DNA from 3 places in the Desulfotomaculum sp. 1211_IL3151 genome. Region 2 is predicted to be linked to each of the others. Evidence: riboswitches for the same ligand, from Rfam matches in the RefSeq annotation. Region 2 holds a riboswitch; each other region holds the start of a gene.

Region 1 (3,279 bases), on a different contig from region 2:
GCAGAGGAACCTTATTTATTGGCCATGAAATTGGCAGAGGAAATGGGTCTAAAGGATAATTTTATGGGCTATCAGGAGGATAAGGTTAAATTTATCGGGCATGGTATAGGTTTGGAAGTGGATGAATTGCCGATCTTTGCCAAGGGGTTGAAGACCCCCATATTACCTGGCATGACCTTTGCCCTGGAACCTAAATTTATCTTTGCTGAGGGCGCCATTGGTATTGAAAACAGTTTTGTAATGACCGAGCATGGTCCAGATTATTTAAGTATGACACCCAATGTGATTACCTATATAAAATAATTAGGAGGGGAAATAATGGAAAAGAAAGTAATGTGGGACGAAAACCTTAGCAATGAGCAATTAGCTAAATTGTCCATGGAGATGTTTCATCGTATTGTCATTCATCATGCCTTATGGTTTAATGAAGTCCAGCATCAGCTGGGTTTTCCTGAGGCACTGAAGATTTTGGATGCAGCCTACCAGAAGAGCTTTAATATTCAAATGAAGCGTTTTGGTAAATTCTTTGGCTTTGAAATGGAAAATGGTGTACCAAAACCCTTTTTAGCGATGCCTAGGGAAAAACTTTTGGCCCTGCTTAACGATACAGCAGTTAACTGGCTGGCCAATGATGGAGTGTGGTTCCAGGCTGTTGAATTCAAACATGGCATGAATGATGCTAAACGCTGCAATGATTCCTGCTGGGGAAAATTTTCACCCTTCGAGGCAGATTCAATTAAACGTTTCTTAGGCTTAGAGGAAAAACCAGGTCTGGAAGGCCTTAAGAAAGCCCTGCAGTTTAGAATGTATGCCAGGATCAATGTACAATCCATTATTGATGAAAGTCCCAATAGTATTGTCTTTCAGATGAATGATTGCCGGGTGCAGTCTGCCCGGAAACGCCAAGGTTTAGATGATTACCCCTGTAAATCTGCCGGTCTGGTTGAGTATGCAACATTTGCCAGGACCATTGATTCGAGAATTAAGACCGAATGTATCGGCTGCCCACCGGACGCCCACCCTGAAGAGTGGTTCTGTGCTTGGCGTTTTATCTTAGTTGAGGAAGCTTAGTGCCACTTGCTAGATTAACTTAATACTTTAGTTGCTGGAATAGGTGCTTTACTCTGAAAAGGTAAAGCTTAAAAGGGAAGTCGGTGCAAGGCCGACGCGGTACCGCCACTGTAATGAGGAGGAGCCCCACAAAATACCACTGGGAAAAAACCTGGGAAGGTGTGGGGTTCCGATGATCCGAAGCCAGGAAATCTGCCTATGCCAGGTTACCACTATCCCTACGGATGTATAGGAGGTGGCTTCATGGTGTATGTGCTGTTTCCTGGCACCGTCATAAAACCCCGGTACATTTGTAGAACCGGGGTTTTTAATTTGCCCAACTAGGATACAAACAAATCGCAATTACATGAATGAAAAAGGTGAGTATCGGAATGAGGAAAAAAAGAATTTGCTTAAGGATTACTTCAATACTAATCACCCTTTGTTTTATTTTGAATACGACATTTTTAACGATTCCCAACCTGGCAGTGGCCAGTGAACCGGGTAAGACCTATACCGCCAGTCAGTTATCCCAAAAAGCCATTGAATTTATACATAAGCAATATCAGGCCGGTGAAAAAATCGATGGCTATACGGCCTACGTATTAGCCCTAGGCGGCGAGGATCTGGGGTCTGAAAAATGGACCAATAATGGCAAAACATTAAAACAAGAAATCAAAGAATTGTCCAATTTGCTGGGGGATCATCTTACCTTAATCAGTTATATATGCAACACCCAGAATGACGATGGCAGCTTTGGACCTTTAGGCAATGAATATGGAACGAAAGGCCCCTTACTGGCCTTAGCATCCATTAAAAATGATCTGGTGCCTGGAGTAGAAAGGCAGCAGGTAGAGGATGCCATTCATAAAGCCATTCATTACTTCCAAGAGAAATATCAAAGCGGTACCATTACCTATGATGCACAAGGTTTTAGCCTTGATTATCGCTGTATCGAAGCCTTGGTCAAGGCAGGCGAAGACCTTTCAGCAGACGGGTGGATATACCAAGGAACCTCTCTCCGGGATGCTGTGCTTGCTTCTGCCGCTGTTACTGCCGCCAACCCAGCAGCCACAGCGGTGGAATTGGCTAAAGAATTGGCAGCCCTTGATGCAGTGCAAGCATACTCAGCCAATGCAGAAGCACCCACCCTGGCCGCAGCAATTGGTTTGGATGCAGCAAATAATGTTGAGTTAGACGAAGCCACAGAGATTGAAACAGAAACAGAAACAATCGCTGAAGTGAGGGAAACCCCGGCTAGCGAGGTTATATCAGAAGAAACAACAAATGAAACCGAGTTAGAAGCAGCCCCAGAAATTGAAACAGAAACATTCGTTGAGGCCGAATCATTTTCAGCAATTGAGATTACATCCGAGGAAGCAATTGATGAACCTAAATTAGAAGTAACGACAGAAATTGAAGCAGAAGTAACAGAAGTAACGTTTGAGGCTAAATCAACCCCAAGCATAGAGGAAACAACGGAGGAAATGAACAATGAGGTTGCGTTAAACGAAAACGTTGCAAGGGAATTATCTGTTACGGATGAAGTATACTCAGACATTGTTACCGAAATTAATTTAAACGTAGTTGAAGTTGAGCAGACCTTACCTCCCACAGATAGCATGGCCCCAATTCATGAAAAAAAATATAAGGCACCGGATGCAGCTGACCTAGCGAATTCGATTGCCCAACAACAGGCAGCAGATGGCAGCTTTGGAACAAGTATCTATGATCATGTGACCGTGCTTCATGCATTGGGTAAAGCAGGCCTGCTGGAGGGCATTGACCAAGAAAAGGCCCTTGCCTATATTGATGGTTTAAAAAAGATTCACAAAGATATTTTTGGTTATGACGCCGGGGTAGCCTGGGGATCTGAATGGACACCGGAGGAAGCAGACACCACTGCCCAGGTTATGACTGCCCTTAGTTATTTTGATGCAACAAAGGATGTAAATGAGACTATCCAGGACGGTCTGAGCTATCTTAGGGATGTGCAAGACCCGGATAGGGCTGCCATCGCTATTAATAGCTGGGATAGTACCTATAACACGGCTGAAACATTGATTGCCCTAAAGGCCCTGAAAAGATCCTATGATGAGTATGCCGGTTCCGGTTCAGCCTGGACAAAAAAATCTAGAACAAATACGCTGGCAAAGTGTTTACTGGCCCTTAACCAATGGAATGATACCCCCCAAAAGGAAAAATTAGCTGATCAGTTAGTAAAGCGGC
Region 2 (3,279 bases):
CAGGGTTTGGTTTCACCTTTTCTATCTATCCTTCACTAACTCCTGCTTCTGCGAAGGTAGCCATTTCGTTAATAATACGTAGCGCAGATTCGATAATGGGGAAAGCTAAGGCGGCACCTGTGCCCTCGCCCAATCTCATTTCCATATGCAGAATGGGTTTTAATTCTAACTTCTGCATCATATAACGGTGGCCTGGTTCTTCTGATACATGGGAGGCAAACATAAACCTACGGCTCAGAGGAGCCAGGGATTTGGCTAGCATTGCCGCTGCACCGGAGATAAACCCGTCCAGCACGACCGGAATTCCCTCTGCGGCACAACCCAAGATAACTCCCGCCATAGCACCTATTTCTAAGCCACCCACCTTGGCCAGCACATCTAGGCCATCCTTGGCATCGGGTTGATTTACCGCCAGCCCCCGCTTAATCACAGCGATCTTATGCTGCAGTCGTTGATCATCAATACCTGTACCGCGACCAGTAATTTCCTCCGGGGCCACGCCTGTAAAAGCAGCTAAAATAGCGGCACTGGGCGTGGTATTGCCAATGCCCACCTCACCAATCCCAACCAGGGCCGGACGTTTTTTAACTTGCTGACCTAGAAGGGTGATACCAGCCTCAATGGATCGAATGGCATCATCCCTGCTCATGGCGGGACCGATGGCAAAATTATCTGTGCCGGATCTTACGCGACAGGAAATCAGACCCTCCCTTGCCAAAGGTGGTCCGGTAACCCCGACATCAGCCACCACAACCCTGGCACCAGCCTGACGGGCCAGTACATTGATACCTGCACCACCCTGCAGAAAATTGAAGATCATTTGAGGCGTTACTTCCTGAGGAAAGGCACTGACCCCTTCTGCCACTACCCCGTGATCTCCTGCTAAAACCAGTGATACCTTATCCAGAGGAAGTTTCGGCAGAGGGGACCGCTGGATACCAGCCAACCGCCAGGCGATCTCCTCTAATATGCCCAGGCTGCCAGGTGGTTTGGTCAGTCTGTCTAACCTCTGTTTGGCCTGTTCTTCACAGGTCTGGTCCGGTAGTTGAATCCTAGCAAGTGTTTCAGTTAATAAAGACATTTTTTTACCTCCTTTATTTCAAATGGCCATGAGCCTTGGGCTTTTTTAGCCATCAACCATCTACCATGTCATCTTTGCTGGTGTCGCTGGCAGGGTGAACTTGCCTGAAAAATAAAAAGTCCTCAGCCTTAATAGGCCGAGAACTTTTCCATCATTCTCAGAATTGTATTTTTACAGGCAGGTCTCCTGACTTGCGGATCATTGCCGGATACCCGCCTTCCCAACCCAAGGTCAGTGGCAAAATGGGTATTCGCTTACCGCTTACAGTGGCGGGACCGTTCGGACTTGCACCCGATTCCCTATTCTCCCCTACCGGGGCACCTGGAAAAATTATACTCTTTAAAAGATTGTATCGTTCTTTTATGATTCTGACAATATATATTTTCTATCGGGCATAAGAAGGACTCGGTTTTTTACATGGGTTTTTATGGACATAATGGAATATATATGTTATGATGGCACCATAATTTAATACTTCGTGTTTGGTTCCCCCTATGGGGGCTTAAAAGGGAATCGGGTGCAAATCCCGAACGGTCCGGCCACTGTAAATGGCTAGTTTGTTTCAGTTTACACCACTGGTACTACTGGGAAGGTAGAAACAAATTTTTATGCCTGAGTCAGGAGACCTGCCAAACAAAAAACTGACCCTCCCGAGGAGAGGTAAGCAGTTAAACCGGGGTTTATCCTGGTTTTTTTGACTTACCTTAACGTTTAATTAGTTAAGGTTTTTTATTTTGTAAAGGTGGTTATTGTAATGGAAAAAGAAGCTATTCTACTGGTAACCTTTGGCACCACTGTGGATCAAGCAACCGCTGCATTTAAAAAATTAGAGGAGCAAGTCAGAGTAGTTTTCCCCGGTATCGAACTACGCTGGGCCTACACGGCAAAGAGTATTCGTGGGGTATTGGCCAAAAGAGGTATCCAGATAGACAGTCCGATTACTGCTTTGGCTAGACTGCAGGATGAAGGCTATACCAGGGTAGTGGTACAGTCCGTGCATATCATACCAGGCATGGAATACTATGATCTGGTCAATGTGGTAGATAATATGTCTCACCTGCGAGGTATTTCCGGCAAGCAGTTTCAGAGTAAAATAGGTAAGTTTGGTTTTCATCAATTAACCCTGGGGGCGCCACTCCTTTATCATCTGACAGACTACCAGGAGGTTGTGGCCTGTATCAAGGATCTGGTTCCTGCGGACCCCCAACATGCTCTGGTACTGGTGGGTCATGGCAGTGATCATCATAGCTTTAGTGTCTACGGTTGCCTAAATGATATGCTGCGTCAAACCTATCCAAATGTTATCCTTGGTACCATTGAGGGTTATCCTTCATTAACGGATGTTAAGGCTGATCTTGCCAGGAAGGATTTTCAAAAGGTAACGCTCGTCCCCTTTATGAATATTGCCGGTGATCATGCCATCAATGATTTGGCCGGGTCTGAGCCAGATGCCTGGCAAAATGAATTGGCTCAAAACTATCCGGTAACAACTCTTCTCAAGGGCCTTTTGGAATTTGATAACATTGTGGAAATCTACATCAAGCATATACGACAGGCCTATGAACTTCTTAACTAGTTAGAAAACCAGTGCTAAAACAGGCAAGCAATATGTCAAAATATTGGGAAAATTGTATTAAAGGGGGACTTAGAACCATGAAATATCGGGTTACTTCACTTTGGGTCGTTTTCTGCTTATTATTCCTTACTCCTAATGCCGCCTATGCGATGCATATTGCCGAGGGTTTTCTACCTGCCGGTTGGTGCTTATTCTGGTTGGCCCTATCGGCTCCCTTTGTTATCTGGGGACTTCGCTCCATTCGCAAAACTTTACAGGCAAACCCAAATCTAAAAATGCTGCTGGGTTTGGCGGGGGCCTTTGTGTTTGTTCTTTCCGCTTTAAAAATCCCTTCGGTCACAGGCAGTTGTTCTCACCCCACCGGTGTGGGACTGGGTGCCATTTTGTTTGGTCCCGCCGTGATGAGTGTTCTAGGTTGTATTGTTTTGTTATTTCAGGCTTTATTATTGGCCCACGGTGGGATAACAACCCTTGGTGCCAATGTGTTTTCCATGGGTATTGTGGGTCCCTTCGTATCTTTTGGCATTTACCAACTGTTAAAGAAGCGGAATGCGAAGGTTGCGGTGTTTTTGGCTGCTTCATTGGGTGATATGGCGACCTACATGGTTACCTCCCTCCAATT
Region 3 (3,279 bases), on a different contig from region 2:
CCATTACAGTCTGTTTGCCACCGTTTACACTCATATTAATAAGCGTGTTTCGTCCGGTTCCAGAACTAAGAATTTTCTTTAAATCTTTGGCGTCAACGGAAATACTCATGGACCCCATTTCTTTGCCATAAACTACACCGGGAACACCACCGCTTTTTCTAATTTGCTTAGCAATCGATTTTGTATCTGTTTCTCTCACAGTTGCATTTAACCTTGAACCTGTCATAAAATTACCCTCCCAACTAAATATGTCCCTATTATTCCCTATTTTTGGTCATATCAAACAATTCCAGGGCATAAAGATCAATATAATGAGTTTGATGTAAAGGGGGGCCTAATAATGCGCAAGAGCAAAAAATTTATTGGTATGCCGATCATCAGTCTTGCCGAGGGCCAGGAAATGGGTGCAGTCAAGGGGTTAGTTGTAGATCCGTTTCAGCAAAGGATAGCCGCCCTAATTATAGAGCAAAAAGGTTGGTTTAAAGATCAAAAATTTGCCCCTTATGGTAAAGTACGCAGCGTAGGTGCCGATGCCATCACCATTGATCAAGGAGCAATCGTTGAAAAGGGTACCAGCCTGCCAGACATTTTAAAGCTTTACAAAGAAAGAATTAACATCATCGGCAGCAAAGTTATCGCAGAAAATGGTTCCGATCTCGGGGAAGTAGATGAGTTTTATGTTGATGAAATAAGTGGTCAAATCGTTGGCCTGGAGATTAGCGGCAACTTTTTAAACAGCCTATTTAAAGGTAAATCCTTTATGGAAATTGCCTTTGTTAAGACCATTGGTAAAGAATTAGTCGTAACGTCCGTGGATGCCTTAGAAAACTTGGTTAAAGTTGATGGCGGTTTACACGAAACCGTTAAACAGCTCAAAGACAGTACAAATCATATCTGGGAAAGCACGGTACAAAAAACCAAGGAAATTAGTACGTTAACGAAAGAAATAAGCAGCAAAAAGGTGGAGGAAATTGAAAGCAAAACGAAAGATCTCGGAGAAACGCTACGTGAACGGGTTAAGAGAAAAAGTAAAGACGACCCCATCGAAGACGATGTTGTCATTCATGATTTGCCGGCAGGCACCCTAAGATCAGAGGAAGAAGCCTTAAACCGCCAAGAGGTTATCCATGACGAGGTTGTTATTCAAGATTTACCACCAGGCTCACTACCACGCCAGACCGAGGAATTAACCCGTGTTGAACAGATAGAAGATCTCGTTGAAATCCATGAATTACCCCCCGGTGCTTTACCCCGCGAAGAAAATCCCAGCGAGGACGAAAGCGAGGATGAACAAGAAGCGATCGGGGAGCCCATCGTACCAGAAGAAAATACAGAGATTAAAAAAGAATAGTCCTCCGCTTTATTGCTGTATTTGATAGTTGCAAGGCTAATTAGGCCCCTGGGCCATGAGCCTTGGGCCTAAAAGGTTACGGGCTGACAGCTAACACGAAAAGGTGTCTGATCTTCAGCACAAAACTGAAGCTCAGACACCTTTCTTTAGCCCAAGGCAGGTGAATTTATTCGAAGGCAGCATACTATCAATGTATAGACAAACATTGTGGGATACTCTATAATTATTAATCAAATTACCGCAAATGGGGAAGTCCGTGAGAATCGGACGCAGTCGCGCTACGGTAACGGAAGGCTGTTTTGGCAAGTCCGGAGTCCGAGTACCATGGTAATTTGCTAATTTTTTGTCGCGCAAACAAAAAAGGAGGAATTACTTTGTACACAGGAGCAGCCACTTATGTAGTCGGTTTTCCGAGAATCGGAGAACAGAGAGAACTGAAAAAAGCCCTTGAACATTATTGGGATCAAAAAATCGGTTTTGCAGAGATTGCCGATCGGACAAGAAAATTACGTCGAAGACACTGGTTATATCAAAAAGAGGCTGGTATCTCTTTTATTAGCAGCAATGATTTTAGTTTGTATGATAACATGCTCGATACAGCAATGATGTTAAATGCAATACCGGAAAGATTTCGTACCATCCACAACGAACAAGAGCTTTATTTTGCTATGGCCCGCGGAACGAGTAACGCTGTGGCGCTGGAAATGACGAAGTGGTTTAATACCAATTATCACTACATTGTCCCGGAACTTTCCGATACCATGGACTTCTCATTAAATGCAGATAAAATAATCAATGAGTATTTAGAAGCAAAAGAATACGGCATCCGCACAAAAATTAATTTGATCGGACCCATAACCTTTTTATCTCTTTCCAAACGTGTTGATCGTAATCCGGATACTTTGGAACTACTCCAAAGAATTTTGCCTTGTTACGTTTCTCTGCTTAAGAAAATGGCTTTTCTTGATGATGAAGTATACATTCAATTTGACGAACCAATCGTCGTAAAGGATCTGGACAAAAGAACCCTTGAACTGTTTTACTTATCCTATAAAGAATTAGCCAACGTGGATAGCAGGCTTAGACTGATCGTCATGACTTATTTTGATCATGCGGTGGAAGCTGTAAAAACACTGTTTGATATTCCGATTTATGGTATCGGACTGGATTTTCTATACGGACCGGAAAATCTAAAAATTCTTAATTGTCTGAACGGTAAAAAACTAATTGCAGGCATTGTCGACGGAAGAAATATTTGGAGAAATGACTATCGAAGTACCTTGACTTTACTTAAAAACATAGAAAAACATGTAAAAAGGGAAGATATCATCCCTTCCACCACCTGTTCTCTATTACATGTTCCTTATTCTTTGGAACATGAGAACCAGCTAGACAAAGAAATTAAGTCATGGCTGAGTTTTGCCCGGGAAAAACTTGAAGAACTATCGGATCTTGCCAAGTTATTTTTTATTGAAAGGGATTCTGAGAACCACCCATCCATTTTAAAAGATAATCAACGTATATTTATAACAAAACAACAATCGCCTAAAGCAATAAACCCCTTGGTTCGAGGGAGAGTTTGTTGCATTGAAAAAAAGGAACGAGTCGGCTCTTTTAACGACAGGAATGACATTCAGCGGAGAATACTCAATCTGCCTCTGCTTCCGACAACAACCATTGGAAGTTTTCCTCAAACCAATGAGATTAGGAAGCTGAGACGGGATTTCAAAAATAACATTATTTCTCAAGCAGAATATGATAAAGGAATTAAAAAACACATTGATACCTGCATACAATTTCAACTGGATATTGGGCTGGATGTTTTGGTACATGGCGAACCAGAAAGAAATGACATGGTGGAGTACTTTGGTGAACAACTCTTAGGTTTTATTCTCACAAAAAATGGCTGGGTGCAAAGCTATGGCAGC

The links. A riboswitch is a leader RNA that binds a small molecule or an ion and turns the genes downstream of it on or off. The one in region 2 is predicted to bind cobalamin.
Region 1: another riboswitch for cobalamin. It lies ahead of V6C11_RS07625 (S-layer homology domain-containing protein); the one in region 2 lies ahead of cobT (nicotinate-nucleotide--dimethylbenzimidazole phosphoribosyltransferase).
Region 3: another riboswitch for cobalamin. It lies ahead of metE (5-methyltetrahydropteroyltriglutamate--homocysteine S-methyltransferase); the one in region 2 lies ahead of cobT (nicotinate-nucleotide--dimethylbenzimidazole phosphoribosyltransferase).

The regions. Positions count from the first base shown of each region.
Region 1 is NZ_JBAIYV010000031.1:20,003-23,281, forward strand. It holds gene V6C11_RS07615 (M24 family metallopeptidase) at 1-303, shown strand, start outside; gene V6C11_RS07620 (DUF6125 family protein) at 319-1,071, shown strand; cobalamin riboswitch at 1,096-1,285, shown strand; gene V6C11_RS07625 (S-layer homology domain-containing protein) at 1,443-3,279, shown strand, end outside.
Region 2 is NZ_JBAIYV010000035.1:113,034-116,312, forward strand. It holds gene cobT (nicotinate-nucleotide--dimethylbenzimidazole phosphoribosyltransferase) at 26-1,081, opposite strand; cobalamin riboswitch at 1,241-1,421, opposite strand; cobalamin riboswitch at 1,548-1,729, shown strand; gene V6C11_RS08720 (sirohydrochlorin cobaltochelatase) at 1,836-2,657, shown strand; gene V6C11_RS08725 (energy-coupling factor ABC transporter permease) at 2,735-3,279, shown strand, end outside.
Region 3 is NZ_JBAIYV010000010.1:65,229-68,507, forward strand. It holds gene V6C11_RS01635 (50S ribosomal protein L25) at 1-226, opposite strand, end outside; gene V6C11_RS01640 (PRC-barrel domain-containing protein) at 341-1,351, shown strand; cobalamin riboswitch at 1,552-1,685, shown strand; gene metE (5-methyltetrahydropteroyltriglutamate--homocysteine S-methyltransferase) at 1,726-3,279, shown strand, end outside.